One region of the Pseudonocardia sp. ICBG601 genome, then DNA from elsewhere that is predicted to be linked to it. Evidence: riboswitches for the same ligand, from Rfam matches in the RefSeq annotation. Region 1 holds a riboswitch; each other region holds the start of a gene.
What was found. Region 1 has a riboswitch for thiamine pyrophosphate ahead of thiO (glycine oxidase ThiO). Riboswitches for the same ligand answer to the same signal wherever they lie in the genome.
Positions count from the first base shown of each region.

Region 2: it holds a riboswitch for thiamine pyrophosphate, as region 1 does, so the genes downstream of both, KPL57_RS44565 (ABC transporter substrate-binding protein) here and thiO (glycine oxidase ThiO) in region 1, are expected to answer to the same signal.
Region 3: it holds a riboswitch for thiamine pyrophosphate, as region 1 does, so the genes downstream of both, KPL57_RS09325 (ABC transporter substrate-binding protein) here and thiO (glycine oxidase ThiO) in region 1, are expected to answer to the same signal.

Region 1 is NZ_JAHLJA010000148.1:219,360-228,840, forward strand. Features, by position in the region: gene KPL57_RS30060 (HNH endonuclease signature motif containing protein) at 1-88, shown strand, start outside; gene KPL57_RS30065 (class I SAM-dependent methyltransferase) at 297-1,103, opposite strand; gene KPL57_RS30070 (hypothetical protein) at 1,168-1,773, shown strand; gene KPL57_RS30075 (gamma carbonic anhydrase family protein) at 1,871-2,392, shown strand; gene KPL57_RS30080 (thiazole synthase) at 2,439-3,209, opposite strand; gene thiS (sulfur carrier protein ThiS) at 3,212-3,412, opposite strand; gene thiO (glycine oxidase ThiO) at 3,412-4,584, opposite strand; TPP riboswitch at 4,582-4,690, opposite strand; gene thiE (thiamine phosphate synthase) at 4,721-5,422, shown strand; gene KPL57_RS30100 (hypothetical protein) at 5,467-6,672, opposite strand; gene KPL57_RS30105 (DUF3159 domain-containing protein) at 6,945-7,613, opposite strand; gene KPL57_RS30110 (SGNH/GDSL hydrolase family protein) at 7,769-8,557, shown strand; gene thpD (ectoine hydroxylase) at 8,537-9,481, opposite strand, start outside.
Region 2 is NZ_JAHLJA010000148.1:3,177,783-3,187,263, forward strand. Features, by position in the region: gene KPL57_RS44550 (choline dehydrogenase) at 1-1,099, opposite strand, end outside; gene KPL57_RS44555 (hypothetical protein) at 1,218-1,646, shown strand; gene KPL57_RS44560 (hypothetical protein) at 1,654-2,376, opposite strand; TPP riboswitch at 2,604-2,717, shown strand; gene KPL57_RS44565 (ABC transporter substrate-binding protein) at 2,709-3,734, shown strand; gene KPL57_RS44570 (ABC transporter permease) at 3,731-4,498, shown strand; gene KPL57_RS44575 (ABC transporter ATP-binding protein) at 4,507-5,223, shown strand; gene KPL57_RS44580 (sugar ABC transporter substrate-binding protein) at 5,475-6,623, shown strand; gene KPL57_RS44585 (ATP-binding cassette domain-containing protein) at 6,698-7,471, shown strand; gene KPL57_RS44590 (ABC transporter permease) at 7,471-8,973, shown strand; gene KPL57_RS44595 (ROK family protein) at 8,975-9,481, shown strand, end outside.
Region 3 is NZ_JAHLJA010000026.1:25,849-35,329, forward strand. Features, by position in the region: partial or broken gene KPL57_RS09295 (DEAD/DEAH box helicase) at 1-1,207, shown strand, start outside; gene KPL57_RS09300 (DMT family transporter) at 1,812-2,672, opposite strand; gene KPL57_RS09305 (hypothetical protein) at 3,035-3,220, shown strand; gene KPL57_RS09310 (choline dehydrogenase) at 3,327-5,030, opposite strand; gene KPL57_RS09315 (hypothetical protein) at 5,147-5,575, shown strand; gene KPL57_RS09320 (hypothetical protein) at 5,585-6,307, opposite strand; TPP riboswitch at 6,536-6,649, shown strand; gene KPL57_RS09325 (ABC transporter substrate-binding protein) at 6,641-7,666, shown strand; gene KPL57_RS09330 (ABC transporter permease) at 7,663-8,430, shown strand; gene KPL57_RS69510 (ATP-binding cassette domain-containing protein) at 8,427-8,597, shown strand; gene KPL57_RS09335 (ABC transporter ATP-binding protein) at 8,594-9,154, shown strand; partial or broken gene KPL57_RS09340 (sugar ABC transporter substrate-binding protein) at 9,358-9,481, shown strand, end outside.

The DNA of each region.
Region 1 (9,481 bases):
CACCCCGGACTGGTACGGCGACCGGCTCGACCCCGAGCCGATCCTCGACGCCCTGCTCCCGCCCGGCACGACGGCCGCCGCGGCCTGAACCCCGCAGGTCCTCCGCCGGGCGGCCGAGCACGCACCCGGCCGGGAGCCGACGCGGGCTGCGGCGCACCGGGCCGGTGGGAGCCCCGCGGGAGACCGGCGCGGAACCGGCGAGCGAGGGGACGGACCGCGTTCCGCGGAACGCGACGTCGGCCCACCCACCCGGCATCCACGCCCGGACCGGGTCGGCGCACCCGTGACCGGCCAGGTCAGCGCGTCGCCTGGACGGTGAAGCTCAGTGGCACGTCGGGGAGGCCGTCGGTCACGTGCCACTCGCCGTCGTCGTCCTCGGCCATCCGGCCGGGCAGGGCCTCCCAGGGGACGGTCCGGTGCTCGGTGAGACCGGTCAGCGTCAGTCCCTGGTCGAGCAGCGCGGTGACGATCTCACCGAGGCCGTGGCTCCACTCGTGGGTCACGGTCGCGGTCAGGGGGCGTGCGGTGGCGACGTAGCTGCTGTCGTCGTCGAACTCCAGCGGTTCGGTCGTCTCGAACCAGGGGTGGCGGACGGCGAGGTGCTCGTCGAGGGTCCCGAGGAACGGGTGCATGTCCCGGACGAACAGCCGGCCGCCGGGCGCGAGCAGCCGGGCGACGACCGCCGCCCACCGGGTGACGCTCGGCAGCCAGCAGAGTGCGCCGATGCCGGTGTAGACCACGTCGAACCCGTGGTGCGGCAGGACCTCGTCGGCGCGCAGGACGTCAGACTCGACGTAGTCGATGTCGGCTCCGGCGCGGGCCGCGAGGGCGCGGGCCTGCTCCAGCGAGGCCGGGGAGAAGTCCAGGCCGGTGACCCGGGCGCCGAGCCGGTGCAGCGACAGCGTGTCGGTGCCGATGTGGCACTGCAGGTGCACGACGCGCAGGCCGGCGACCGGGCCGAGCCGGTCGGCGTCGAAGCGGACCACCCCGGACAGCCGTGCGGGATCGGCGACGAGCGCGTCCACGCCGTAGTCGGGGCTCTGCGCGTGCAGCGGGGCGCGGTCGTCCCAGGAGGCGCGGTTGAGCGAGAGCGAGCGGTCCACCCGCCCAGCAGAGCACGGGCGGGCCGCGGGGACGACCGGTTTCCGGCCCCGGTAGACAGGACCGATGCGCTGGTACGCCGAACGTCCCGACCGGATCGCCCGCCAGGTCGTCGCCGACGTCGTCGCGCTGCTGTGGACGGTCCTCGCCGTCACCGCCGGCGTGGCCGTGCACGACGGGCTGTCCGCGCTGCGGGGGCCCGGCGACTCGCTGGTCGTCGCGGGCGGGCGGGTCTCCGACGCCTTCACCGGGGTCGCCGGGGCGGTCGGGGCGATCCCGTTCATCGGGTCCGACCTGGCCCGCGCGCTGGATCCGGCCGCGGGGGCGGGCACCGAGCTCGTCGCGGCGGGGCGGGAGTTCGGCGACGCCGTCGGCACCCTCGCGGCGGGGGCGCTGGTCGTCGTCCCGCTGGTGATGCTGCTGCCGGTGCTGCTCGGCTGGCTGCCGCTGCGGCTGCGCTACGCCCGGCGGGCCGGTGCCGCCGTCGCCGCGCGGGCCGCCGCGCCGGACCTGCTGGCCGTGCGGGCGCTGTCCCGGGTGCCGGTGTCGCGGTTGGTCCGGGTCGCGCCGGACCCGGCGGCGGCGTGGCGGTCCGGGGACCCCGCCGTCGTGGCGGCACTGGCCGCGCTGGAGCTGTCCGACCTGGGCCTGCACGCGCACCCGCACGACTGAGCGACGGCACGACGACGACCGGGCGAGGACGCAACGACCGGGCGACGACGCGGTCTCGTTACCGACGGGCACCGCGGCGGGTGCGAAGCTGTCGACCATGCCGCTGTTCGCCCTGGAGGGCCTCTCCCCCACCGTGCACCCGGACGCCTTCGTCGCCCCGACCGCGACGCTCGTCGGGGACGTACGCGTCGAGGAGGGCGCCTCGATCTGGTACAACGCCGTGCTCCGCGCCGACCTCGGGCCGATCGTCGTGCGCGCCGGCGCCAACGTGCAGGACGGGTCGGTGCTGCACGGCGGCGACGACCCGGTCACCGAGATCGGCGAGGGCGCCACGATCGGGCACCTGTGCGTGGTGCACGGTGCCGTGATCGGGGCACGGGCGGTCGTCGGGAACGGCAGCACCGTGCAGGACGGTGCCCGGATCGGCGAGGGCGCGATGGTCGCCGCCGGGTCGACGGTCGCGCCGAACTCCGAGCTGCCCGCCGACCGGCTGATGCTCGGCTCCGCGGCGAAGGAGCGCGGCGAGCTGACCGAGCAGGCCCGCTGGTGGGTGCGGACCAACCCGGACTTCTACCGCGCCCTGGCCCGGCGGCACGCCGACGGCGTCACCCCCGCCTGAGGCCTCCCGATCGGTTCCGGCGCGTTCCGCGGAACGCGCCGGACCGTCAGTCCTCGCGTTCGGGGGAGCTCGCCTGTGCCCGGTAGCGGCGCGGGATCCGGCCGGCGTGCCGGGCGTCCCACCCCGCCTCCACCCCGCGGCGCATCGCGCGCGCCATCCGCTCCGGGTCGGCGGCGCGGGTGACCGCGGTGGCGAGCAGGACGGCGTCGCAGCCCAGCTCCATCGCCAGCGCCGCCTCGGAGGCGGTGCCGATCCCGGCGTCGAGCACGACCGGCACGCCGGCGGCGGCCACGATCATCTCGATGTTGTGCGGGTTGCGGATGCCCAGCCCGGTGCCGATCGGCGAGCCCAGCGGCATGACCGCGGCGCACCCGACCTGCTCCAGGCGACGGGCGAGGATCGGGTCGTCGTTGGTGTAGGGCAGCACGGTGAAGCCGTCGTCGACGAGCTGCTCGGCGGCGTCGAGGAGCTCGACCGGGTCGGGCAGCAGGGTCGTCTCGTCGGCGACGACCTCCAGCTTCACCAGGTCGGTCTCCATCGCCTCGCGCGCCATCCGCGCGGTGAGCACCGCCTCGGCGGCGGTCCGGCAGCCCGCGGTGTTGGGCAGCACGGCGATCCCGAGGCGGCGCAGCAGGTCCAGCAGCCCGGTCCCGCCCGCGACGTCGACGCGTCGCAGCGCCACCGTCGTCAGCTCGGTGCCGGACGCGACCAGCGCCCGCTCCAGGATCTCCAGGTTCGCGGCACCACCGGTGCCCATCACCAGCCGCGAGTCGAACAGGTGGTCGCCGAACGCGAGCTTGTCGGTCTGCACAGCCATGCTCATCCTCCCTGTACCGCGGTCAGGACCTCGACCCGCGCGCCGTCGGCGGGGCGGTGCCCGGCCCACGACGTACGCGGCACGACCTCCCCGTCGACGGCGACGGCGATCCCCCGCTCCGGCAGCCCGGCCTCGGCCAGGATCCGGGCGAGGTCGGCGCCGTCGTCGACGTCGCGGTGCTCGCCGTTCAGCACGATCCGCATCAGTGGTTCCCCTCCTCGCGTGCCCCGGCGGCGGCCGGGGCGAACCGTCGCGGGTCCGCCGCGCGGACCGGTTCCGGCACGTCGTCGCCGCGCAGCAGCGCCGCGACGGCCGCCGCGGTCACCGGTACCAGCAGCATCCCGTTGCGGCCGTGCCCGGTCGCCGCGATCAGCCCGTCGGGCCCGGTGCGCCCGATCAGCGGCAGGTTGTCCCGGCTGCCCGGCCGCAGCCCGGCCGCGGTCTCGGTCAGCGCGTACTCGGCGATACCGGGCAGGATCCGCTCGGCGTCGCGCAGCAGGTCGCGCACCCCGCCGACGGTGACGTCGGTGTCGAATCCGTTCTCCGCCGTCGTCGCGCCGACGACGAGGTCGCCGTACCCGGGCAGCGTCCTCGGCACGGCGTAGACCGGCCGTCCGTCGACGAGCGCCCGCACCGTCCGCGACGGCGGTGGCAGCGCCCCGGCGCGCCGGGTCAGCCGCAGGATCTCGCCCTTCACCGGGCGGACCAGCCCGTCGAGCACCGGGTGCAGCGACGACGAGTGCGCCCCCGCCGCGACGACGACCGCGTCCGCCGCGACCTCGGTCCCGTCCGCGAGCCGCACGCCGGTGACACGGACGCCGTCGTCGAGCACGCGCGCGACCCCGCGGTCGGAGACGACGACCCCGGCCCGCCCGGCCGCGGTCGCCAGTGCGGCGAGCAGCCGCCGGTTGTCCACCGACGGGTCGTCGGGCACCGACAGGCCGCCGCGGACCTCCGGGCCCAGCGCGGGTTCGAGGCGGCGCAGCTCACGGCCGGTCAGCCGGTGCACGTCGCGGCCGAGGGACTCCAGGTAGTCCGCGAGCGCGGTCAGCTCGGCGCGGTCCCCGGACCCGGTCGCGGCGACGACGGTGCCCTCCGGGTGCAGCCCGGCGTCGGTGCCGGCGTCGGCGGACAGGGCCGCGGCGAACTCCGGCCAGCGTGCGACCGAGTCCAGCCCGAGGGCGAGCAGGTCCTCCTCGCCGGGCCAGGCCTCGGTGACCGGGGCGAGCATCCCGCCGGCCACCCAGGACGCGCCGCGGCCGGGGGCCGGATCGAACACCGTCACCGACCAGCCGTCGCGGGCCGCCGCGCGGGCGACGGACAGGCCGACGGCCCCCGCACCCGCGACGACCAGCCGTCCGGCACTCGCGCTCATCGGATCCACCTCACTCCCTGCGCCGGCATGACCCGGATCAGGTTCGACGGTCGGGACCGCGTCGCGGATCCCCTCTCAGCCCGCTGTCCGGGCTCCCGTGGTTCGTCGTCGTCCGGGGCCCAGGCTACGCCGTAGCCTGCGAGCCGTGTCCGACACCGATACCCGTCCCGGCACCGGCGACACCCGGCGCGCCCGGCTCGACGGCCTCACCGACGCCCGTCTCTACCTGTGCACCGACGCCCGCACCGCGCGCGGTGACCTGGCGGAGTTCGCCGACGCCGCGCTCGCCGGCGGGGTCGACATCGTCCAGCTGCGGGACAAGGGCGGGCCCGACGGGCCGCTGGAGGCGAGCGCCGAGCTCGCCGCACTGGAGGTGCTCGCCGACGCCTGCCGCCGGCACGGCGCGCTGCTCGCGGTGAACGACCGCGCCGACGTCGCGCTCGCCGCGGGCGCCGACGTGCTGCACCTCGGCCAGGACGACCTGCCGGTGGCGTGGGCGCGCCGGGTCGTCGGCGACGACGTGCTCGTCGGCCGGTCCTCGCACAGCCCCGCCGAGACCCTGACCGCCGCCGACGAGGACGGCGTCGACTACTTCTGCGTCGGCCCGTGCTGGCCGACCCCGAGCAAGCCGGGACGCCCGGCACCCGGCCTGGACCTGGTGCGCACGGTCGCCGGACGGGCCCCGGCGCGGCCGTGGTTCGCGATCGGGGGCATCGACGGCGACCGCCTCGACGAGGTCCTCGACGCCGGTGCGGACCGGATCGTCGTCGTCCGGGCGATCACCGAGGCCGAGGACCCGCGCGCGGCCGCGGCGGCGCTTCGGGCCCGTCTGCGCTGAGCCCGGCCCCGCGGCGCCGGGATCCGGCGCCGCGGGCACGCGGGTCAGTTCTGCGTGCCGGACCCCTGGCCCGAGCCCTGGTTGCCCGAGCCCTGGCCGCCGGAGTTCTGCCCGCCCGAGTCCTGACCCGACTGGCCGGAGCCCGGCTGCTGGGTCGGCAGGACCCGGTTCAGCCCGTCCTGCAGCGGGTTCGACGAGCCCGAGCCGTCCTGACCGGAGTCCCGGTCACGGGTGCTGGTCGACGACTCCGACGTGCTGGTCCCCGACTCCTCGGTGGAGGTCGAGCTCGACGACGACGTCGACGAGTCGCCCCCGGAGCCCTCGCCCCGGTCGTTCTCCTGCTGGGCGGGGGGAGCACCGCCGCGGACGACGTTGCTCACCGAGGTCCCGGACGAGCCGGACAGCGACGAGCCCTTCACGAACTCGATGCCGGAGATCAGGAACATCGACACCGCGAAGGTGACGACGCCGAGCACCGCGGACACGATCACCGTCTTGCGGGTGACCCGGACCCGGCGGAACCGGCCGTGGCCCGCTCCGGCGGCGCGGGTGGTGCCGCCGGGTGTCTGCCACGGGTCCAGCAGCACCGTCTCCTCGCCGGTGGGCCCGGCGAGACCGTGGCCGGCACCGTTCTGCGCGGCGACAGCGGTGCCCTCGGCGACGCCCTTGCCGCGCCGGGTCGCCTTGTCCTTCAGCTCGAGTGCCTTGTCCTTGCTGACCTCGAGCGAGCGGGTGAACAGCGTGGTGGCCAGCGTCGAGATGATCGAGCCGAGCGCCGCGCCGATCACCGTGCCGACCGCGCCGAGGAACGAGCCGAGCACCGCTGTGACGATCGCCGCGCCGGCGCCGGCTGCGATCTTCGTCGGGCTGAGGTCGGCCTTGAGGCCGCTCGCCTTCGTGGTGTCCGACGAGGCGTCGCCGGAGCCGTCACCGGACCCGCCCGAGCCTCCGGACCCACCGGGCCCGTTCGGTCCACCGCCGACCGGGCCCACCGGACCGCCGGGACCGGCCGCGCGGGTCGTGTCCGACGCGGGCGGCAGCACCCGGGTGCGCGGACGCCCGCCGGGCGGGGTCCCATCCGGCACGCCCGGCCCGGGCACGACCGGGTTCACCGGACGGCCACCGGGCGGGGTCTGCGTGGTCCGTCCGCGGACGGCGCCCGACGGCGGCTGCGGGACCCGGCCGCCGTGCGTGCGGGGCGGGTGCGCGGTGCGCTGGCGGGGCAGCCGCGGGGCGTCGGGGGCGGCCACCGGGCGACCGGTACCGGGTCGGGGAGCGGACGGCTGGGCGGGGGGACGGGCCGGGCCGGGGACGCCACGGGGGGCGTCGCCGAAGCCGGGCTCCGGGGGGCGCTGGTGTGGCATGGCTCCTTGCAGTGATCGTCGGTGCGGCGGCTCGCCCCGGGGGAACGTCCGGGAGGCCACGATTGCGCCGGACGATCACCCGAAGTGGTGACCTTCACACGACCGAGCGAAGGTCACGGGAAGATCACGATTCTAGCGCTACGAGGTGTCAGGGCCTGTCACCGGGGGTGACGGATGCCCGGGTGATCGGCCGGCAGGGCCGTACGCAGCAACGGCCACGACACGAGCACGCTCAGCCCGACCAGCACCGGGCTCAGCACGGTCCGCGCGACACCCAGGAGCACGACCTGGTCGGCCGCCCACAACGGGAGGAAGACCGACAGCCGTAGGACGTACTGCGCCACCCACGCCCAGGACGCCCGCTGGTACCCGCGGAGCAGGTCCGGATCGCGCCGCCACCTCGTGCGCTGTCCCAGCAGCCCGCCGACGACGACCCCCAGCAGCGGCCACCGCACGACGATCGAGATCGCCCAGGCCAGCGCGCTGCCGACGTTGGACACGATCTGAACCAGGAAGAAGTCCGACGCCCGCCCGGTCACCAGCGCGATCCCGGCCGCGACGACGACCCCGGCCAGCCCGAACAGCACCGCCCGCGGCCGCCGGCCCCGGTACAGCCGCCACCCGGCCACGACGGCCCCCGCGACGATCGCCGCGCCGGCCCCCCAGTTGATCGGGAACGCCGACCCCGCCGCCCCCGCGACCACCCAGGCGAGCACGAACGCGACCACCGGTATCGAGGCGTCCACGGCACCGGCCCGGCCACCGAGCAGTTCGGCGAGCCTCGGGTCCTCCCGGGACGCGGTGTGCGGAGCGCGATCGGACGTCACCCCGCTAAGGGTGCCCTATCCCGCGCGCCGGGTCGACGGGATCCGATTGGCGGACAGCCCGGAACAGGGTGATCATCGGCGTAACACCGGACATCGTTGCGGTGAACAACAGACAAGGCACGCGGAGGACCGGGGACGAGAGGGGGGCCGTGTCGATGCACCAGCAGAGGCACGCACAGCACCGGAGCTACGTCGCGATCGGCGACAGTTTCACCGAGGGGCTCGACGACCTCACCCCCGACGGCCGGGCCCGCGGCTGGGCCGACCGCGTCGCCGAGACCCTCGCCCACCGCCGCCCCGGCTTCGGCTACGCCAACCTCGCCGTGCGCGGGAAGGTGCTGGACCAGATCGTCGACGAGCAGATCCCGGTCGCCGAACGGATGCGCCCCGACCTGGTCACCTTCTGCGCGGGCGGCAACGACATCATCGGCTGGTCCTGCGACGTCGACGACCTCGCCGCCCGCTTCGACGCCGCGCTCGGCAGGCTGGTCGCGACCGGCGCCGAGGTGCTCATCTTCACCGGCTTCGACCTGCGCCGGATGCACCCGTTCATCCGCAGGCTGCGCGGCCGGATCGCCTGCTACAACGAGGACATGCGGGCCGCCGCCGAACGGCACGGCTGCCGCGTCGTCGACCTGTGGGCGATGGATTGCCTCGCCGACCCGCGGGCCTGGGGGCCGGACCGGCTGCACCTGGTCCCGCACGCGCACGAGCGGGTCGCCTGGCGGGTGCTGGAGACCCTCGGCGAGCAGGCCCCGGACTGGCGTGGGCCGTGGCCGGAGCCCGAGGGCGGGCCGGCCCCCTGGACCGCGCGCCAGGCCGAGGACCTGCGGTGGGTCACCCACCACGTGATGCCGTACCTGCGCAGGAGGCTGCGCGGCACGCACACGTGGGACGACTACCGGCCCAAGCGCCCGGAGCTCTCACCCCTCCAGGGCGCCTGAGCGCGGGACCGCTCGGCGCACCGGGGAACGGTCCCGGGCGGCGATGTGGGACGGCCGCGGCCGCGGGGCGGAGAACGGCGCCACGCAGGCGTTCTCGACGCTGTTGAACACCAGGAAGATGTTCGAGCGCGGGTACGGGGTGATGTTGTCCCCCGACCCGTGCATGCAGTTGGAGTCGAAGAACGTGGCGCCGCCCGCCTCGCCGGTCATCATCGCGATGCCGTGACGCTCGGCGAGCCTCGCGATCGACGCCGGGTCCGGGGTACCGATCTCCTGCTCCGTCAGCGACGTCAGGTGGTAGTCCTCCGGCGTCTCGCCGACGCAGGACACGAACGTCCGGTGCGAGCCCGGCATGATCATCAGGCAGCCGTTGAACGCGTGGTTGTCGGTCAGCGAGATCGAGCAGCTCACCGCGCGCGGCCCGGGCATGCCGTCCTCGGCGTGCCAGGTCTCGAAGTCGGAGTGCCAGAAGAACCCGCCGCCGCCGAGCCCGGGCTTGTAGTTGATGCGGCTCTGGTGGACGTACACCTCGGAGCCGAGGATCTGGCGGGCCCGGGAGAGCACCCGCTCGTCGCGCACCAGCCGGCCGATCGCCTCGGAGATCCGGTGGACCTCGAAGATCGAGCGGACCTCGTCGGAGGACTTCTCGACGACGCAGCGCTCGTCCGCGCGGACCGCGGGATCCCGGGCGAGCCGGTCCAGCTCGGCCTGGTACTCCACGATCTCCTCGGACGTGAGCAGGCCCGGCACCTGCACGAAGCCGTCGCGCTCGTGCGCCTCCAGCTCCTGGGCGCCGAACATGCCCGCGCTCGATCGCGGCCCCCATACGGTGGGCTCGGCACGGTCGACGAAGGCGGGGGTGTTCGAGACGCGGGTGGGGTAGCGGTCCCCGGCGGGGCGCGCGAGACGCGGTTGGGCGTCTCC
Region 2 (9,481 bases), 3.0 Mb from region 1:
CGAACAGCATCATCACGTCCGGGATGCCCCCGGCCATCGAGGTGGAGGCGAACCCGCCGATCTCGAAGTGGTTGCTGGCCCCGATCCCGGTACCCGAGACGAGCCAGCGGGCCGCCGCGGCGGGCAGCCGGTGCGGGGCCCGGTGCGGGGCCAGCGAGATCGGCTGGGAGCAGGCGTGCTGCAGGTGCACCGCGAGGTGGTCCTGCAGGTTCGCGCCGACCCCGGGCAGCGCCACCCGGGTCTCGACGCCGATGCCGGCGAGGTGCTCCGGGTCGCCGAAGCCGGACACCTGGAGCAGCTGGGGGGTGGCGATGGAGCCGGCGGCCAGCAGGGTCTCGCCGGCGTCGACGTCGCGGAGGGTGCCGTCGGAGGCGCGGTAGCGGACGCCGATGACCCGGGTGCCGCGGGCGTCGGTGCGCAGCGCGCGGACCAGGGCACCGGTGCGGACGGTCAGGTTGGGCCGCGAGGCGGCGACCGGGTGCAGCCAGGCGTCGGTCGCCGAGAAGCGGCGCCCGCGCGAGATCGTGCGCTCGGTGCGGGAGAAGCCCTCCTGGACGGGACCGTTCGTCGAGTCGAGCAGCGCGTGCCCGGCCTGCTGCGCCGCGGCCAGGAACGCCGCGTTCAGCGGACCCGCGGCCGGGGCGCGCTCGAGGACCTGCGGGCCGTGGCCGCCGTCGGGCAGCGGGGTGCCGTGCTCGGACATCCGCCGCTCCAGGCGGCGGAAGTAGGGCAGCAGGTGGGCCGAGCTCCACTGCTCGCAGCCGGGCAGGCGGGACCAGCGGTCGTAGTCGCCCGGGTGGGCCCGCTGGTAGACCATCCCGTTGATGCTGCTGCTGCCGCCCAGGACCTTCCCGCGCGGGACGGCGATCCGTCGCCCGGCCAGACCGGCCTCGGGCTCGGTGACGTAGCACCAGTCGTAGCGGGGGTTGCCCCACGCCTTCGACAGCGCGGCGGGCATCCGGATGATCGGGTCCCAGCGGTGGTCGGGCCGGCCCGCCTCGAGCATCAGCACCCGGCGCGTGGGATCCTCGGTGAGCCGGGCGGCCAGCACCGCCCCCGCGGATCCCCCGCCGACGATGACGACGTCGTACCGGCCCATTGCGCGCCCTCCACACCTACTGTCGGGATTGCCCTGTTCGAGGGAGCAACCCCCCTTGCGTGGATCACGGTACGCCGCGCCCACCGGCCGTCACCGCCGCCCCCGTAGGCTCGATGGTGTGACGACGACCGAGCGCGGTGCGGACGACGGAGCGGATCTCCGCGCCGGTACCGCGGACGACGCCGACGCCGCGCTGGCCGCCCTCGCCGCCCAGCTGGAGGCGTCGGTCGCCGAGCTGTCCTCGGCCCGCGAACGGGTGGCCGAGCTGCAGGAGCTGCGGTCGCAGGGGCTGAGCTGGCGGGCGATCGTCCCGCGCGAGCCGCGGCCGCTGATCGTCGAGACCCTCACCCGCACCCTCGACGGCCTGGGCGCCGTCGGCGGCCGGTTCCGCCGCGAGGAGGCCGTCGCGCTGCACGGCGAGGGCGAGACGATCGCCGGGATCGGCAGGCTGTTCGGGGTCAGCCGCCAGCGCGTGTCGGCCTACCTGCAGGAACACCAGCAGCTCCTCGACCGGTACGCGGCCCGCGAGGACCGCCCGGAGTCCTGACCCCCGCTCAGCCCTGGTCGTGCCGGCGGTGCCGCGCCTGCCGCTGGGCGGGCACCCGCGGCGCCACCGGCACCACGGGGGAGCGGCGGGCCGCCGGGATCAGCGCGGTGCGGTCGATCGCGTCGGGCTGCTCCGGCACCGACGGCTGCGCGGCGCGCAGCTGCAGCCGGGCCAGCTCGCGGACGTCGGTGAGCCGGGCCGCGAGTGCGGTGACCACCGGCGCCAGCGCGACGACCAGCCGCTCGCCGAGCGGGTCGTCGGGCCCGCCGCGGGCGAACAGCTGCAGGGCGCCCGCGGTGCGCCCGGCCACCGGGACCGGCACCGACAGCGAGCGGACCAGGCCGCAGTCGGCCGCGGCGGCGGCCAGCTCGGGCGGCCCGGACCGGGTCAGGTCCGGGGTGGTCAGCGTGCGGTCGCCGCGCTCGGCGGCGGGGCCCGGCCCGGCGTCGGCCCGGCGCTGCAGCTCACCCAGGCGCACGGCGGCGGTGTCGGAGCCGAACACCCGCCGGGCCTCGGGGTCGCGGGGGTCGGCGGGCTCGCGCAGCAGCAGCGCCGCACCCCCGACCCGGGCGGCGGGCACCAGCGCGACGCAGATCCCGGAGAGCATCGCGGCGACGTCGGCGTGCGCGACGGAGGTGGCGCCGGCCTGCAACGCGACCCGCACCAGGGCGGGCGCCGGGTCGGGCGTCGGCCGCCCGGTCGTGCCGGAGGTCCAGAGCGAGGCCGCCATCTCGTCCCTTCCGCGTCAGCTCCCGCGAGCGGGGGTTCGTGACACAGCGTCGCGGGTGTGGTGGCGAGGATAACGATCGTGGTCGCCGCCGCGGACGGCGGCTCGCCCGGCCCGTCCCGACGATCACCGCAGGTGACGGAACCGGAGGCTCCGGTGACCGCGGGTGTCCGGCCGGTCCGGTGCGACGGACGCCGGCCCGGCAGGACCGGGTGGGCCGCGTAAGGTTTCGGACGTACCGCGGGAGCCCGCGCACCGAGGCTGAGAGGGCGGCAGGACCGGCCGCCGACCGTTCGAACCTGATCCGGGTCACACCGGCGTAGGGAGGCCGCTCCGTGCTGTCACGTGCTCTCCGTCCGCTCGCCGTCGCGCTGGCGCTCGCGCTGGCCCTGTCCGGCTGCGCCGCGGCCGACGGCTCCGGCGGCTCCGCCGGGGGCGGGCCGATCCGCGTCGCGCTGGACTGGACGCCGAACACCAACCACATCGGGTTGTTCGCCGCCCAGCAGGCGGGCTACTTCCGCGACGCCGGCCTCGACGTCGAGTTCCTGCCCTACAACCAGACCTCGCCGGACACCCTGGTCGGCTCCGGCGCCGCGGACTTCGGCATCGGCTTCCAGGACTCGTTCACGTTCTCCAAGGCCGCGGGCGCCGACATCACCTCGGTGATGGCGATCCTGCAGCACTGGGCCACCGAGATCGCGGTGCGCGCCGACCGCACCGACATCCGGTCCCCGCGCGACCTCGACGGCAAGGTCTACGCCGGGTTCGGCGGGCCCGGGGAGAACCAGAAGATGCAGGCCGTGATCCGGGCCGACGGCGGGCGCGGCGACTTCCGCACCGAGGTCCTGTCCACCGCCGCCTACGAGGCGCTCTACTCCGGCCAGGCCGACTTCACCGAGCCGTTCGTCAACGTCGAGGGCATCGAGGCGCAGCTGCGCGGCGAGCCGATCCGCACCTTCCGCTACACCGACTACGGCTTCCCGGACTCCTACAACGTGCTGCTGCTGGGCAACTCGACCTGGCTGCGCGACAACCCCGACCGGGCACGCGCGTTCGTGCAGGCCGTCCAGAAGGGCTACGCGCTGGCCGCGCAGGACCCGGCGACCGCGGCCCGGATGCTCAAGGAGGCCAACCCCGGCGCGTTCACCTCCGACGCGCTGGTCGACCGGGGCGCGCAGATGCTCAGCGAGCGCTTCCTGCGCGACGCGCAGGGCCGCGTCGGGTTCCAGACCCCGCAGCAGTGGGCCGGGTTCTCCGGGTTCCTCTACGACACGGGCACCGTCGCGGGGCCGGACGGCGCCCCGGTGCGGCAGAAGCCGGACTTCTCGACCTGGTTCACCAACGACTACCTGGCACCGTGATCCGCCGGCTGTGGCCGGCCGCGGCGCTGGTCACCGCCCTGCTGGTCGCCTGGCAGGTCGCGGTCACCGTCGCCGGCACCCGCCCCCAGGTGCTGCCCTCGCCGCTGCGGGTCCTCGAGCAGGGCTGGGCGTTCCGGGCCGAGCTGTGGGCGAACACCCTGCCGACGGTCCAGGTGACGCTGATCGGGTTCACCGTCTCGATGGCGCTGGCCTGGGCGGCCGCGGTCGCGGTGGACTTCTCGCCGTGGCTGCGCCGGGCGCTGACCCCGCTGCTGGTGGCCTCGCAGACGCTGCCGGTGGTCGCGATCGCCCCGCTGCTCATCATCTGGTTCGGGTTCGGCCTGCTGCCGAAGGTGCTGGTCATCGCGCTGGTGACGTTCTTCCCGGTGGCGGTCGGGCTGATCGAGGGCTTCGCCGCGACCGACCGGTCCGCGACCGCGCTGCTGCGCTCGATGGGGGCCTCGCGCTGGCAGCGGTTCCGCTACGTGCGGCTGCCCGGGGCGCTGCCGTCGTTCTTCACGGCGCTGCGGATCGCGATCACCTACGCCGTCACCGGGGCGATCTTCGCCGAGTACGTCGGCGCCCGGGCCGGCCTGGGGATCTTCATGCAGCTGCAGAAGAACCAGTTCCGCACCGACCTGGTGCTCGCCGCCGTCGGCGTGACCGCGGTGCTGTCGGTGTCGCTGTTCGCGCTGACCTTCCTGCTGCAGCGCCTGGTCACGCCGTGGTACGTGGCCGACCACGACGGACACGGTGCGCGGTGAAGGTCGCGGTGAGCGACCTGTCGGTCTCCTACGGCGACCTGCCGGTGCTGTCCGGGGTGAGCCTGGACGTCGCGCCGGGGGAGTTCGTATCGCTCGTCGGGCCGTCGGGGTGCGGCAAGTCGACGCTGTTCGGGGCCCTGGCGGGCATCCTCGACGGGGCGACGGTGACCGGCGGGATCGCGGTCGACGGCGGCCCGGTGCGCGGCGCCCCGTTCGGCCTGATGCCCCAGCAGGACCTGCTGTTCCCGTGGCGCACCGTGCTCGACAACACCACCCTCGGGCTGGAGGTCGCCGGCGTGGGGCGCCGCGAGGCCCGCGAGCGCGCCCGCGCGCTGTTCGAGCCGTTCGGGCTGGCCGGCTTCGAGGACGCCCGCCCGGGCGAGCTGTCGGGCGGCATGCGCCAGCGCGCGGCGCTGCTGCGCACCGTCGTCGGGGGGCGCGAGGTGCTGCTGCTCGACGAGCCGTTCGGCGCGCTGGACGCGCTCACCCGGACCGCGATGCAGGACTGGCTGGAGTCGGTCCGCGCCCGCTACGGCTGGACGACGGTCCTGATCACCCACGACGTGCGGGAGGCGGCCCTGCTCTCGGACCGGGTGCTGGTGTTCTCGCCGCGCCCGGCGACCGTGGTGCGGGAGGTCGTCGTCGACGCCGGGCGGCCGCGCAGCCGTACCGACCCGGCCCTGGCGGCGGTCGAGGCGGACCTGCTGGAGACCCTGCGGGGCTGACGCGGGCCCGACCCGGGGCAGGGCCGGCCGTCGTCGCCCGCGACGGCACGTTCCGTCGCCGTTGCGACCGTCCGGATCGTGCCGCAGGGCAACAAAGTCGATGTTCGTGACCGGATCGTGATGACGAAAGGGGAACTCTCTCGATTCAGAAGGCTGTCGCGGAACCGGTCTCGCCCAATACGTTGGCGCTCGCAACATTCACCCGTTCGTGATCATGCGAGCGGTCCACAACGTCGTGGAGGGAGACCCCGATGGGGGCACGGAACACGGGGCGCGGTCCCCGGCTGCGTCGGGCGGTCGCGGCGGCGGGCCTCGGCCTGCTGCTGGCCGTCGCGGGCTGCGGACAGAACAGCGCGGGCGGCGGCGGGGAGGCCGCCGGCGGCGGCTCCGGCGGCTCCGGCGGCGGGGTGAAGGTCGGGGTGATCCTCCCCGAGACCGACTCCTCGGCACGCTGGGAGGGCTTCGACAAGCCCATGCTGGACAAGGCGCTGCGCGCCCAGGGCATGGACCCCGACATCCAGAACGCCCAGGGCGACGAGCAGAAGTTCTCCACCCTGGCCGACGGCATGATCTCCAGCGGCGTCAAGGTCATGATCATCGCCTCGATCAGCAGCGACGGCGGCACCGCCGTCGCCCAGAAGGCCAAGGCCCAGGGCATCCCGGTCATCGACTACGACCGGCTCAACCTCGGCGGCGTCAGCGACTACTACGTCTCCTTCGACAACGAGAAGGTCGGCGCCCTGCAGGGCGAGGGCCTGGTCCAGGGCATCGGCAACAAGCCGGGCGCCCAGGTCATCGAGATCGAGGGCGCGCCGACCGACAACAACGCCACCCTGTTCTACAACGGCCAGCAGACCGTGCTCAAGCCCAAGTACGAGTCCGGGGCGCTGAAGCTGGTGCAGAGCCAGAAGATCGACAAGTGGGACAACCAGGTCGGCGGGACCACCTTCGAGCAGATCCTCACCGGTAACGGCGGCAAGTTCGACGGCGTCGTCGCCGCCAACGACGGCCTCGCCGGCGCCATCGTCACGGTGCTGGCCAAGTACGGTCTGAACGGCAAGGTCGTGGTCACCGGCCAGGACGCCACCGCCGACGGGCTCGCCGCGATCCTGCGCGGGGACCAGTACATGACGGTGTTCAAGCCGATCGAGCAGGAGGCCGAGGCCGCCGCGAAGCTCGCCGGTGACCTCGCCAAGGGCGACACCGCGGCCGCCGACGGCGTCGCCACCCAGACGGTCAAGGACCCGAAGGGCAACCGCGACGTCAAGTCGGTGCTGCTCGAGCCGCAGCTGATCACCAAGGACTCGGTCAAGAAGGTCACCGACGCCGGCTACGTCAAGGCCTCGGAGATCTGCAACACCGAGACCCAGGCCGCCTGCACCCAGCTCGGCATCAAGTAGGACCCGCAGCCGGACCGGGCCGCGGCGGAGACCTCGCCGCGGCCCGGCCGACGCCCACGTGGAAGGTGCCCGAAGTGGCCGACCCCATCCTCTCCCTGCGCGGTGTGTCGAAGAGCTTCGGCGCCGTGCAGGTCCTGCACGACGTCGACCTGACCGTGCGCGCCGGCGAGGTCACCGCGCTCGTCGGCGACAACGGCGCGGGCAAGTCCACCCTGGTCAAGTGCGTCGCGGGTATCCACCCGATCGACTCCGGCGAGGTCCTGTTCGAAGGGGCGCCGGTGACCGTCGCCGGCCCGTCGGACGCCTCCCGGCTCGGCATCGAGGTCGTCTACCAGGACCTCGCGCTGGCCGACAACCTCGACATCGTCCAGAACATGTTCCTCGGCCGCGAGCGCGGCCGCTCCTGGATGCTCGACGAGGGCTCGATGGAGCAGGCCGCCCGCGACACCCTCGCGTCGCTCTCGGTCCGCACCGTCACCTCGGTCCGGACCCCGGTCGCGTCGCTGTCCGGCGGGCAGCGCCAGACCGTCGCCATCGCCAAGGCGGTCCTCTGGGACTCGCGCGTCGTGCTGCTCGACGAGCCGACCGCGGCGCTCGGCGTCGCCCAGACCCGCCAGGTGCTCGACCTCGTGCGACGGCTGGCCGAGCAGGGCCTCGGCGTCGTGCTCATCAGCCACAACATGGCCGACGTGTTCGAGGTGTCCGACCGGATCGCCTGCCTCTACCTCGGCCGGATGGTCGCGCAGGTCCCGACCCGCGAGGTCACGCACTCCGACGTCGTCCAGCTCATCACCGCGGGCCGCTCCGGCGAGCTCGGGCTGCCGCGGCCCGAGCAGGCGGTGACCTGATGGCCCCCCACCCCGACCCGTCCGGCCCCGCCGGCCCGGGAGGAGACACCGTGACCGAACGGACGCCCGCGCCCGAGCAGGAGCAGAGCGCGGCCCGCCGGGCGAACCCCGGTAACCGGGCCGCCGACTTCGGCATCGACACCACCGCTCGCACCACCCGCGAGGCGATCACGGCCTACCTGCGCGGGCTGCGCGGCGGTGACCTGGGCTCGCTGCCGGCGCTGCTCGGCCTGGCCGCGCTGTTCGTGCTGTTCAGCGTGCTGGACTCGGGCGGCACCTTCCCGAGCCTGCTCAACCTGGCGAACCTGCTCCAGCAGGGCGCCGGCCCGACCATCATCGCGATGGGCCTGGTGTTCGTGCTGCTCACCGGGGAGATCGACCTGGCCGCCGGTACGGCGTCCGGGCTGGCGGCGGCGCTGATGGCGCTGCACCTGATGAGCGACGGCAACGTGCTCGGCGCCACCGGCACCACCGTGTTCGTGCTGCTCGTGGCGGTGATGCTGGCCGGTGCGGTGCTCGCCGCGCTGGTCCGGGTGTGGGCCGGGTCGGTGATCAGCCTGCTCACCGCGGTCGTGCTCGTGATCGGGGTCCCGGCGAACGCGTTCACCGTGATGGGGCTCGCCGTCGGCGTCGGGGTGGTGATCGGCTGCCTCACCGGGTTCCTCGTGGCCCGGATCGGGATGCCGTCGTTCGTCGTGACGCTGGCGTTGTTCATCACGTGGCAGGGCGTGATCCTGCAGCTCATCGGCGACGGCGGCACCATCGCGCTGCGCGACCCCTTGATCAACGCCGTGGCGAACGGCAATCTCTCGGTCACGGCGTCCTGGGTGCTGTTCGTGGTCGTCGCCGGCGGCTACGCGGCCGTCCAGGTGGTGCGCCTGCGGACCCGGCTGCGGGGCGGGCTGGTCGCGCCGCCGACGGGGCTGGTCGCACTCAAGATCGGAGCGGTGGTGGTGCTCGGCGGGCTGGTGACCTTCGCGCTGGTGCAGGACCGCTCGCCCGGCGTCATCTCGATCGCCGGCATCCCCTACGTCGTCCCGATCGTGCTGGTGCTGCTCGTCGCGGGCACCTGGGTGCTCGACCGGACCCGGTTCGGCCGCCACGTCTACGCCGTCGGCGGCAACCGGGAGGCCGCGCGCCGGGCCGGCATCGACGTCGCCCGCATCCGGGCGTCGGTGTTCGTCATCTCCACCGCCTTCGCCGCGATCGGCGCGATCGTCTACTCGTCGAAGATCGGGTCGGTGAACCCGGCGGCCGGTGGCGGCAACACCCTGCTGTTCGCGGTCGGCGCCGCGGTCATCGGCGGCACGTCGCTGTTCGGCGGCCGCGGCCGGATCAGCAACGCCGTCATCGGCGGCACGGTGCTGGCCACGGTGCAGAACGGTCTGGGCCTGCTCAAGCAGCCCGCCGCCGTCGTGTTCGTGGTGACCGGCCTGGTGCTGCTGCTCGCGGCCGGTGTCGACGTGGCGTCACGGCGCCGGGCGGCGGCCACCGGCCGGTGACATGACCCAGCCCGGATCGGGGACCCGACCCGACGACGCGCGCCGGCACAACCGGGCCGTCCTGTTGCGCCGGCTGCACGTCGAGGGTCCCTGCACCCGCGCGACGCTGGCCGGCGAGCTCGGCCTCAACCGCAGCACGATCAAGGCGGTGGTGGACGGGCTCGCCGAGGCGGGCGTCGTCACCGAGGCCGTCCCGGCCCAGCGCTCCGGGGCCGGGCGGCCGTCGCTGCTGGTGCTGCCCGACCCGCAGGCGGCGGTGGTGCTCGCCGTCGACATCCGGGTCGAGCAGGTGGCGCTGGCGATGGTCGGCATCGGCGGCCAGATCCTGGGCCGGCACAGCTGGAACCTGCACCGCACCACCCGGCTGCCCGGCGAGGTGATCACCCACCTCGCCGAGTCCGCCGCCCTGTTGCGCGACGAGCTGGGCGTCGCCGAGCAGGCGGTCGGGGTGTCGGTGCCCGGCGTCGTGCGGCGCTCCGACGGCTTCGTGCACGAGGCGCCCAACCTC
Region 3 (9,481 bases), on a different contig from region 1:
CGTTCGTCGAGTACGTCCCCGACGCCGAGGGCGCCCCGCGCAGCCGCGCCGACCACCAGTACGGCTACGCCGAGGCGCTCGCCGACAACGTGGTCCGGCCGGTCGTCTTCCTGGCCTACTCCGGCACCTCCAACTGGCGCACCAGTGCCGGCGAGGAGATGTCGGCCCGGCTGGGGGAGCCGCTGACCCGCGAGCAGACCGCGATGGCCTGGCGGACCGCGCTCGACCCCTCGGGGGACTGGATGCCCGCGGTGCTCGCCGCGGCCGACCGCCGCCTGCAGAGCCACCGCGACGGGGGCATGCCCGACGCGGGCGGCCTGGTCATCGCCACCGACCAGACCGCGGCACGGGCCTACGCCGCGTTGCTGACCGGCATCACCGGGGTGCGGCCCGCGGTCGTGCTGTCCGACGAGGCGGCGGCTCGGAGCGGATCGCGGAGTTCTCCCGCTCCACCGAGCGGTGGATGGTCGCGGTCCGGATGGTGTCCGAGGGCGTCGACGTGCCGCGCCTCGCCGTCGGCGTCTACGCCACCAGCGCCTCGACCCCGCTCTACTTCGCCCAGGCCATCGGCCGCTTCGTGCGGTCGCGGCGGCAGGGCGAGACCGCGTCGGTGTTCGTCCCCAGCGTCCCGGTGCTGCTCGGCCTGGCCAGCGAGCTGGAGGCGCAGCGCGACCACGTCCTCGGCAAGCCGCAGCGGCCCGAGGAGGTCTGGAACGACGCCGAGCTGAACGAGGCCAACAAGGTCAAGGACGAGCCCGGTGAGCAGGAGCAGGCGTTCACCTCCCTCGGCGCCGACGCCGAGCTGGACCAGCTGATCTACGAGGGCGCCACCTACTCCGCCGACGAGGAGGACTACCTCGGGCTGCCCGGTCTGCTGGAGCCCGACCAGGTGCGCACCCTGCTGTCCCAGCGGCAGGCGGAGTGGATCGCGAAGGGGTCACCGCGCACCGGTGCCCAGGCCCGCGCGACGCCGGCGACCGAACCGACCCCGCCGCCGGCCGCCGAACGCGGGCAGAGCGTCCGGGAGCGGCTGCAGACCCTGCGCAAGGAGCTCAACACCCTGGTCGCGCTGCACAACCACAAGACCCGCAAGCCGCACGGGAAGATCCACAACGAGCTGCGGGCGCACTGCGGCGGCCCGCCGGTGGCGATGGCGACCATCGAGCAGCTCGAGGAACGCATCGCGACCCTGCGTTCCTGGCGCTGAGGGCCGCCCTCGCGGGCCGCGACCGCGCGCGAGCCCCGTTCCTGCGCGGGCGGGGCCCGCAGGCAGCACCGTCGTGCTGGGACCACCGCGCAGGCCGGGCCGGAAGGGCACGGCGGCCCGTGCCCGGGCGATGGGGCGGCCTGTCGCCGTCGCGGGGCTGCAGCGCCACCGCAGCGCCACCGCAGCACCACCGGGACGCCGGTGCGGCCGAGCACACGGTGATCCGTTCCGCGCGCGCTGATCCGCTCGACGCGCGCGTCCGGACACGCGCGGACCGCGGATCACCGCGCAGACTGCGGATCACCGCGCGGACTGCGGATCACCGCGCAGACTGCGGATCACCGCGCGGACTGCGGATCTGCGCGCGCACCGCGGATCACCGTGGGGATGGCGGATCAGCGCGCGGACTCCGGATCAGCGCGGACTGGGGATCAGCGAGCGCCGCGGGTCAGCGTGTGGACTCCGGAGGACCGTGCGCGGACGGATCAGCGTGCGGACTCCGGATCAGCGCGCGGACGGCGGATCACCGTGCGGACCGCGGATCACCGCGCGCGGAACGGATCACCGCGGGCGTCGTGTCGCCGGGCCGGTCAGGGCGGATCGGTCAGGATGGGGCGGCCCGGTCCCGGGCGGACGTGGCGGGCAGGGGGACGGGTTCGTCGCCGTCGCGGGACCGCAGGGCCACGGCGAGGACCACCAGGCCGATCCCGACCGCCTCCAGCGTCCCGGGCAGCTGACCGAGCACCACGAGCCCGACCAGGGTCGCGGTGGCGGGCAGCAGCGCCAGCAGCACCGCGAACCGGGCCTGCCCGACCCGGCGCAGCACGACCTGGTCCAGCACGTAGGGGATCAGCGAGCTGAGCACACCCAGCCCGATGGACAGGGCGAGCACCGCCGGATCGGCGAGCGGTGCGAGGTTCGCGACGCCGAACCCGGTCGCGGCTCCCGGACCCCCGACGAACAACAGCGGGACCAGGACGACGGCGGCCACGGTGAACCCCGTCGCCAGGTCGTCGATGCCGGAACCGGCGCGTGCGACCCGCTTGCCCAGCACGATGTAGGCGGCCCACATCGCCGCCGCGCCCAGTGCCCACAGCACACCGGCCGGGCTGCCGGACCAGCGGACGTCGGCGATCAGGAGCACGCCGACGGCGGCCAGGCCGACCGCGCCGATGTCGCGGAACCGGCGGGAGGCGAGTGCCGCGACCAGGACCGGGCCGGTGAACTCGACCGCCACCGCAGTGCCGAGCGGCAGCCGGGCGATCGCCTCGTAGTAGGCGACGTTCATCAGGGCCGTGGCCAGCCCGAACACCCCCGCGCGGCCGAGGCGGACGCCGCGCCAGGCGTCGCGGTCGGGGCGGCGCCAGGCCAGCAGCAGCGCGGCACCGATCAGCCGCAGCTCGGCGACCGCCGACGGCGCCAGCCGGTCGAACAGCCCGACGGCCAGTGCGGCCCCCACGTACATCGAGATCCCACCGGCCAGGAACAGCAGCGGAGCGGGAACACGATCGGGCGACGGGCGGGGACTCACTCGCCCACCGTAGTCCGCGACACACCGTATTTACCGTGGCGCGCTTGCACGTCGGCCGAGTTCCCCGCATGATTCACACGCAGTCAACTTCATACGCAATCGGTCACCGCGGGTACATCGCGGCGCCACCGGACCGTGCGGCCCGCGCCACACGTGACGGACGTCGCGACGCATCCCGGGAACACGTACAGGGGCCTCGAGCGTCTGTACAGGTGTGGGCGAGCCGCTCGTGCGGTCGTCACAGTGATACGGCGGCGAGCGCCCGAAGCCCGCCGCCGCGACGGAGGGAGACCGCTATGCAGCCCGAAACGCTGACCCGGCCCGAACTGACCCTTGCCGACCGTTGCGACCGCTGCGGTGCGGCTGCCAAGGTGCGCGCGATCCTGCCCTCCGGTGGGGAACTCCTGTTCTGCAACCACCACGGTCGTGCCCACGCCGAGAAGCTGCGTGAGTCCGGGGTGCAGGTGCAGACCGGGGAGTGACGCCCGGGGCCGCCGCGGCCCCACACACAGACCCGCGAACGGGGCGGGGATCCGATCGGATCCCCGCCCCGTTCGGCATGTCGGGGGTGTCAGGAGGTCGGGCGCCTCAGGATGCCGGCGCGAACGGCTCCTGTCCGGAGCCCGTGCCCTCGTGCGTCCCGGCCCGCCGCGACGGCGCCGGGTCGGCGGGCAGCGGGGTCGCGCCGGTGACGATGTCGGCGGCCCGCTCTGCCACCGCCACCACGGGGCCGTAGGTGTTGGCGTTGGGCGCGTCCGGGAAGATCGACGCGTCGACGACCCGCAGGCCCTCGGTGCCGTGCACCTGCAGCGTCGACGGGTCCACGACGGCGTCGGCGTCGGTGCCCATCCGCGCGGTGCTGGTCGGGTGCAGCCCGTTCTGGGCGCGCCGGGACACCCAGTCGAGGATCTCGGCGTCGGAGCGGACGGCCTCCCCGGGGAAGGTCTCCCCGGCGTCGAGGTCGGCGAACGCCGGCTGGTTCAGGATCTCCCTGGCCAGGCCGACGGCCTCCACCCAGCGACGCCGGTCGCCGTCGGTGACCAGGTAGTTCTGCACCAGGCGCGGCGGGACCGCGGTGTCGCGGGACACCGCGCGCACCGTCCCCCGGACGTCGCCCGCCATCACCGAGACGTGCATCTCGTAGCCGTGCCCGACCGGCGGGACGTCCGGCGCGAAGCGCATCGCGACCGGCGCGAACAGCATCATCACGTCCGGGATGTCCCCGGCCATCGAGGTGGAGGCGAACCCGCCGATCTCGAAGTGGTTGCTCGCCCCGACCCCGGTGCCCGAGACCAGCCAGCGGGCCGCCGCGGCGGGCAGCCGGTGCGGTGCCCGCCGCGGCGCCAGCGAGATCGGCTGGGAGCAGGCGTGCTGCAGGTGCACCGCGAGGTGGTCCTGCAGGTTCGCGCCGACCCCCGGCAGCGCCACCCGGGTCTCGACGCCGATGCCCGCGAGGTGCTCCGGGTCACCGAAACCGGACACCTGGAGCAGCTGCGGTGTCGCGATGGAACCGGCGGCCAGGATCGTCTCGCCGGCGTCGACGTCGCGGATGGTGCCGTCGGAGGCGCGGTAGCGGACCCCGATGACCCGGGTGCCGCGGGCGTCGGTGCGCAGCGCGCGGACCAGGGCGCCAGTGCGCACGGTCAGGTTGGGCCGGGAGCCGGCGACCGGGTGCAGCCACGCGTCGGTGGCCGAGAAGCGGCGCCCGCGCGAGATCGTGCGTTCGGTGCGGGAGAAGCCCTCCTGGACCGGACCGTTCGTCGAGTCGACCAGCGCGTGCCCGGCCTGCTGGGCCGCGGCCAGGAACGCCGCGTTCAGCGGGCCGGCCGCCGGGGCCTGCTCGAGGATCTGCGGGCCGTGGCCGCCGTCGGGCAGCGGGGTGCCGTGCTCGGAGGTCCGACGCTCCAGGCGGCGGAAGTAGGGCAGCAGGTGGGCCGAGCTCCACTGCTCGCAGCCGGGCAGGCGGGACCAGCGGTCGTAGTCGCCCGGGTGGGCCCGCTGGTAGACCATCCCGTTGATGCTGCTGCTGCCGCCCAGGACCTTCCCGCGCGGGACGGCGATCCGGCGCCCGGCCAGACCCGACTCGGGCTCGGTGACGTAGCACCAGTCGTAGCGCGGGTTGCCCCACGCCTTGGACAGCGCGGCGGGCATCCGGATGATCGGGTCCCAGCGGTGGTCGGGGCGGCCCGCCTCGAGCATCAGCACCCGGCGTGTGGGATCCTCCGTGAGCCGCGAGGCCAGCACCGCCCCCGCGGATCCTCCGCCGACGATGACGACGTCGTACCGGCCCATTCGCGTCCTCCACACGTACTGTCGGGATTGCCCTGTTCGAGGGAGCAACCCCCTTGCGTGGATCACGGTACGCCGCGGCCACCGCCCGTCGTCGCCGCCCCCGTACGCTCGACGGCGTGACGACGACCGAGCGTGGTGCGGACGACGGAGCGGACCTCCGCGACCGGCCCGCGGACGACGCCGACACCGCGTTGGCCGCCCTCGCGGCCCAGCTGGACGCGTCGGTCGCCGCGCTGTCCTCGGCCCGCCTACGGGTGGCCGAGCTGCAGGAACTGCGGGCGCAGGGGCTGAGCTGGCGGGAGATCGTCCCGCGCGAGGCACGGCTGCTGATCGTCGAGACCCTCACCCGCACCCTCGACGGCCTGGGCGCCGTGGGTGGCAGGTTCCGCCGTGAGGAGGCCGTCGCGCTGCACGGCGAGGGCGAGTCGATCGCCGGGATCGGCAGGCTGTTCGGGGTCAGCCGCCAGCGCGCGTCGGCCTACCTGCAGGAGCACCAGCAGCTCCTCGAACGGGGCGCGGCCCGCGAGGACCGGCCGGAGACCTGACCCCGGGGATCAGGTCTGGTCGCGCCGGCGGTGCCGGGCCTGCCGCTGGGCGGGCACCCGCGGCGCCACCGGTGCCGCGGGGGAGCGGCGGGCCGCCGGGATCAGCGCGGTGCGGTCGACCGCGTCGGACTGCTCGGGCACCGCGGACGCCGCGGTGCCCAGCTGCAGCCGGGCCAGCTCGCGGACGTCGGTGAGCCGGGCCGCGAGTGCGGTGACCACCGGCGCCAGCGCGACGACCAGCCGCTCGCCCAGCGGGTCGTCGGGCCCGCCCCGGGCGAACAGCTGCAGGGCGCCCGCGGTACGCCCGGCGACCGGGACCGGCACCGACAGCGAGCGGACCAGGCCGCAGTCGGCCGCGGCCGCGGCCAGCTCGGGCGGCCCGGTCCGGGTCAGGTCCGGCGTGGTCAGGGTGCGGTCGCCGCGCTCGGCGGCGGGGCCCGGCCCGGCGTCGGCCCGGCGCTGCAGCTCGCCCAGGCGCAGGGCGGCGGTGTCGGACCCGAAGACCCGCCGGGCCTCGGCGTCGCGGGGGTCGGCGGGCTCGCGCAGCAGCAGCGCCGCACCTCCGACCCGGGCGGCGGGCACCAGTGCGACGCAGATCCCGGACAGCATCGCGGCGACGTCCGCGTGCGCGACGGAGACGGAACCGGCCTGCAACGCGACCCGCACCAGGGCGGGTGCCGGGTCGGGCATCGGCCGCCCGGTCGTGCCGGAGGTCCAGAGCGAGGCCGCCATCTCGTCCCTTCCGCGTCAGCTCCCGCGAGCGAGGTCCGTGACACAGCGTCGCGGGTGTGGTGGGTGAGGATAACGATCGTGGTCACCGCCGCGGACGGCGGCTCGCCCGGCGCGTCCGACCGATCACCGCAGGTGACCGAAGTCGCGGCTCCGGTGACGGGGGGTGTCCGAACGGCGCGGTGCGACCGACGTCGCCCCGGCGGGACCGGGCGGGCCGCGTAAGGTCTCCGGACGTACCGCGGGAGCCCGCGCACCGAGGCTGAGAGGGCGGCAGGACCGGCCGCCGACCGTTCGAACCTGATCCGGGTCACACCGGCGTAGGGAGGCCGCTCCGTGCTGTCACGTGCTCTCCGTCCACTGGCCGTCGTGCTGGCGCTCGCGCTCGCCCTGTCCGGCTGCGCCGCGGGCGACGGCTCCGGGGCCGCGGCCGGGGGCGGGCCGATCCGCGTCGCGCTGGACTGGACGCCGAACACCAACCACATCGGGCTGTTCGCCGCCCAGCAGGCGGGCTACTTCCGCGACGCCGGCCTCGACGTCGAGTTCCTGCCCTACAACCAGACCTCGCCGGACACCCTGGTCGGCTCCGGCGCCGCGGACTTCGGCATCGGCTTCCAGGACTCGTTCACCTTCTCCAGGGCCGCGGGTGCCGACATCACCTCGGTCATGGCGATCCTGCAGCACTGGGCCACCGAGATCGCCGTGCGCGCCGACCGGTCCGACCTCACGCGGCCGCGCGACCTGGACGGGAAGGTCTACGCCGGGTTCGGCGGGCCCGGCGAGAACCAGAAGATGCAGGCCGTGATCCGGGCCGACGGCGGGCGCGGAGACTTCCGCACCGAGGTGCTGTCCACCGCCGCCTACGAGGCGCTCTACTCGGGGCAGGCCGACTTCACCGAGCCGTTCGTCAACGTCGAGGGGATCGAGGCACAGCTGCGGGGCGAGCCGATCCGTACCTTCCGCTACACCGACTACGGCTTCCCGGACTCCTACAACGTGCTGCTGCTGGGCAACTCGACCTGGCTGCGGGACAACCCGGACACCGCCCGCAGGTTCGTGCAGGCCGTCCAGAAGGGCTACGCGCTGGCCGCACAGGACCCGGCGACGGCGGCGCGGATGCTGAAGGAGGCCAACCCCGGCGCGTTCACCTCCGACGAGCTGGTCGACCGGGGCGCGCAGATGCTCAGTGAGCGCTTCCTGCGCGACGCGCGGGGCCGCGTGGGGTTCCAGACCCCGCAGCAGTGGGCCGGCTTCTCCGGGTTCCTCTACGACACCGGCACCGTCGCGGGGCCGGACGGGGCCCCGGTGCGGCAGAAGCCGGACTTCTCGACCTGGTTCACCAACGACTACCTGGCACCGTGACCCGTCGGCTGTGGCCGGCCGTCGCGCTGGTGACCGCGTTGCTGCTCACCTGGCAGGTCGCGGTCACCGTCGCCGGCACCCGGCCCCAGGTGCTGCCCTCGCCGCTGCGGGTGGTCGAGCAGGGCTGGGCGTTCCGGGCCGAGCTCTGGGCGAACACCCTCCCGACGGTCCAGGTGACGCTGATCGGGTTCACCGTCTCGATGGCGCTGGCCTGGGCCGCGGCGGTCGCGGTGGACTTCTCGCCCTGGCTGCGGCGGGCGCTGACCCCCCTCCTGGTGGCCTCGCAGACGCTGCCGGTGGTCGCGATCGCCCCGCTGCTCATCATCTGGTTCGGTTTCGGCCTGCTGCCGAAGGTGCTGGTCATCGCGCTGGTGACGTTCTTCCCGGTGGCGGTCGGGCTGATCGAGGGCTTCGCCGCGACCGACCGCGCCGCGACCGCCCTGCTGCGGTCGATGGGTGCCTCGCGCTGGCAGCGGTTCCGCTACGTGCGGTTGCCGGGGGCGCTGCCGTCGTTCTTCACGGCGCTGCGGATCGCGATCACCTACGCGGTGACCGGGGCGATCTTCGCCGAGTACGTCGGCGCCCGGGCCGGCCTGGGGATCTTCATGCAGCTCCAGAAGAACCAGTTCCGCACCGACCTGGTGCTCGCCGCGGTCGGTGTCACCGCCGTGCTGTCGGTGACGTTGTTCGCACTGACCTTCCTGCTCCAGCGCCTGGTCACGCCCTGGTACGTGGCCGACCACGACGGGGGAGGTGCGCGGTGAAGGTCGTGGTGCGCGACCTGTCGGTGTCCTACGGCGACCTGCCGGTGCTGTCCGGGGTGAGCCTGGACGTCGCGCCGGGGGAGTTCGTGTCGCTCGTCGGGCCGTCGGGATGCGGCAAGTCGACGCTGTTCGGGGCCCTGGCGGGCATCCTCGACGGGCGACGGTGACCGGCGACATCGAGGTCGACGGCGGCCCGGTGCGCGGTGCCCCGTTCGGTCTGATGCCCCAGCAGGACCTGCTGTTCCCGTGGCGCACGGTCCTCGACAACACCGCCCTCGGGCTGGAGGTCGCCCGCGTGCCGCGCCGCGAGGCCCGCGAGCGCGCCCGCGCGCTGTTCGAGCCGTTCGGGCTGGCCGGCTTCGAGGACGCCCGCCCGGGCGAGCTCTCGGGCGGCATGCGTCAGCGCGCGGCGCTGCTGCGCACCGTCGTCGCGGGCCGGCAGGTGCTGCTGCTCGACGAGCCGTTCGGCGCGCTGGATGCACTCACCCGGACCGCGATGCAGGACTGGCTGGAGTCGGTGCGCGCCCGCTACGGCTGGACGACGGTCCTGATCACCCACGACGTGCGGGAGGCGGCCCTGCTCTCGGACCGGGTGCTGGTGTTCTCGCCGCGCCCGGCGACGGTGGTGCGGGAGCTCGTCGTCGACGCCGGGCGTCCGCGCAGCCGTACCGACCCGGCGCTGGCCGCGGTCGAGGCGGACCTGCTGGACACCCTGCGCGGCTGAGGCAGGGCCGGCGTTCCGGCGCTCCGGATCGTGCCCGAGGGCAACAAAGTAGGCGTTCGTGACCGGATCGTGATGACGAAACGGGAACTGTCTCGATTCAGAAGGCTGTTGCGGAGCCGGTTCCGCCCAATACGTTGGCGCTCGCAACATTCACCCGTTCGTGATCATGCGAGCGGTCCACAACGTCGTGGAGGGAGACCCCGATGGGGGCACGGAACACGGGGCGCGGTCCCCGGCTGCGTCGGGCGGTCGCGGCGGCGGGCCTCGGCCTGCTGCTGGCCGTCGCGGGCTGCGGACAGAACAGCGCGGGCGGCGGCGACGACACCG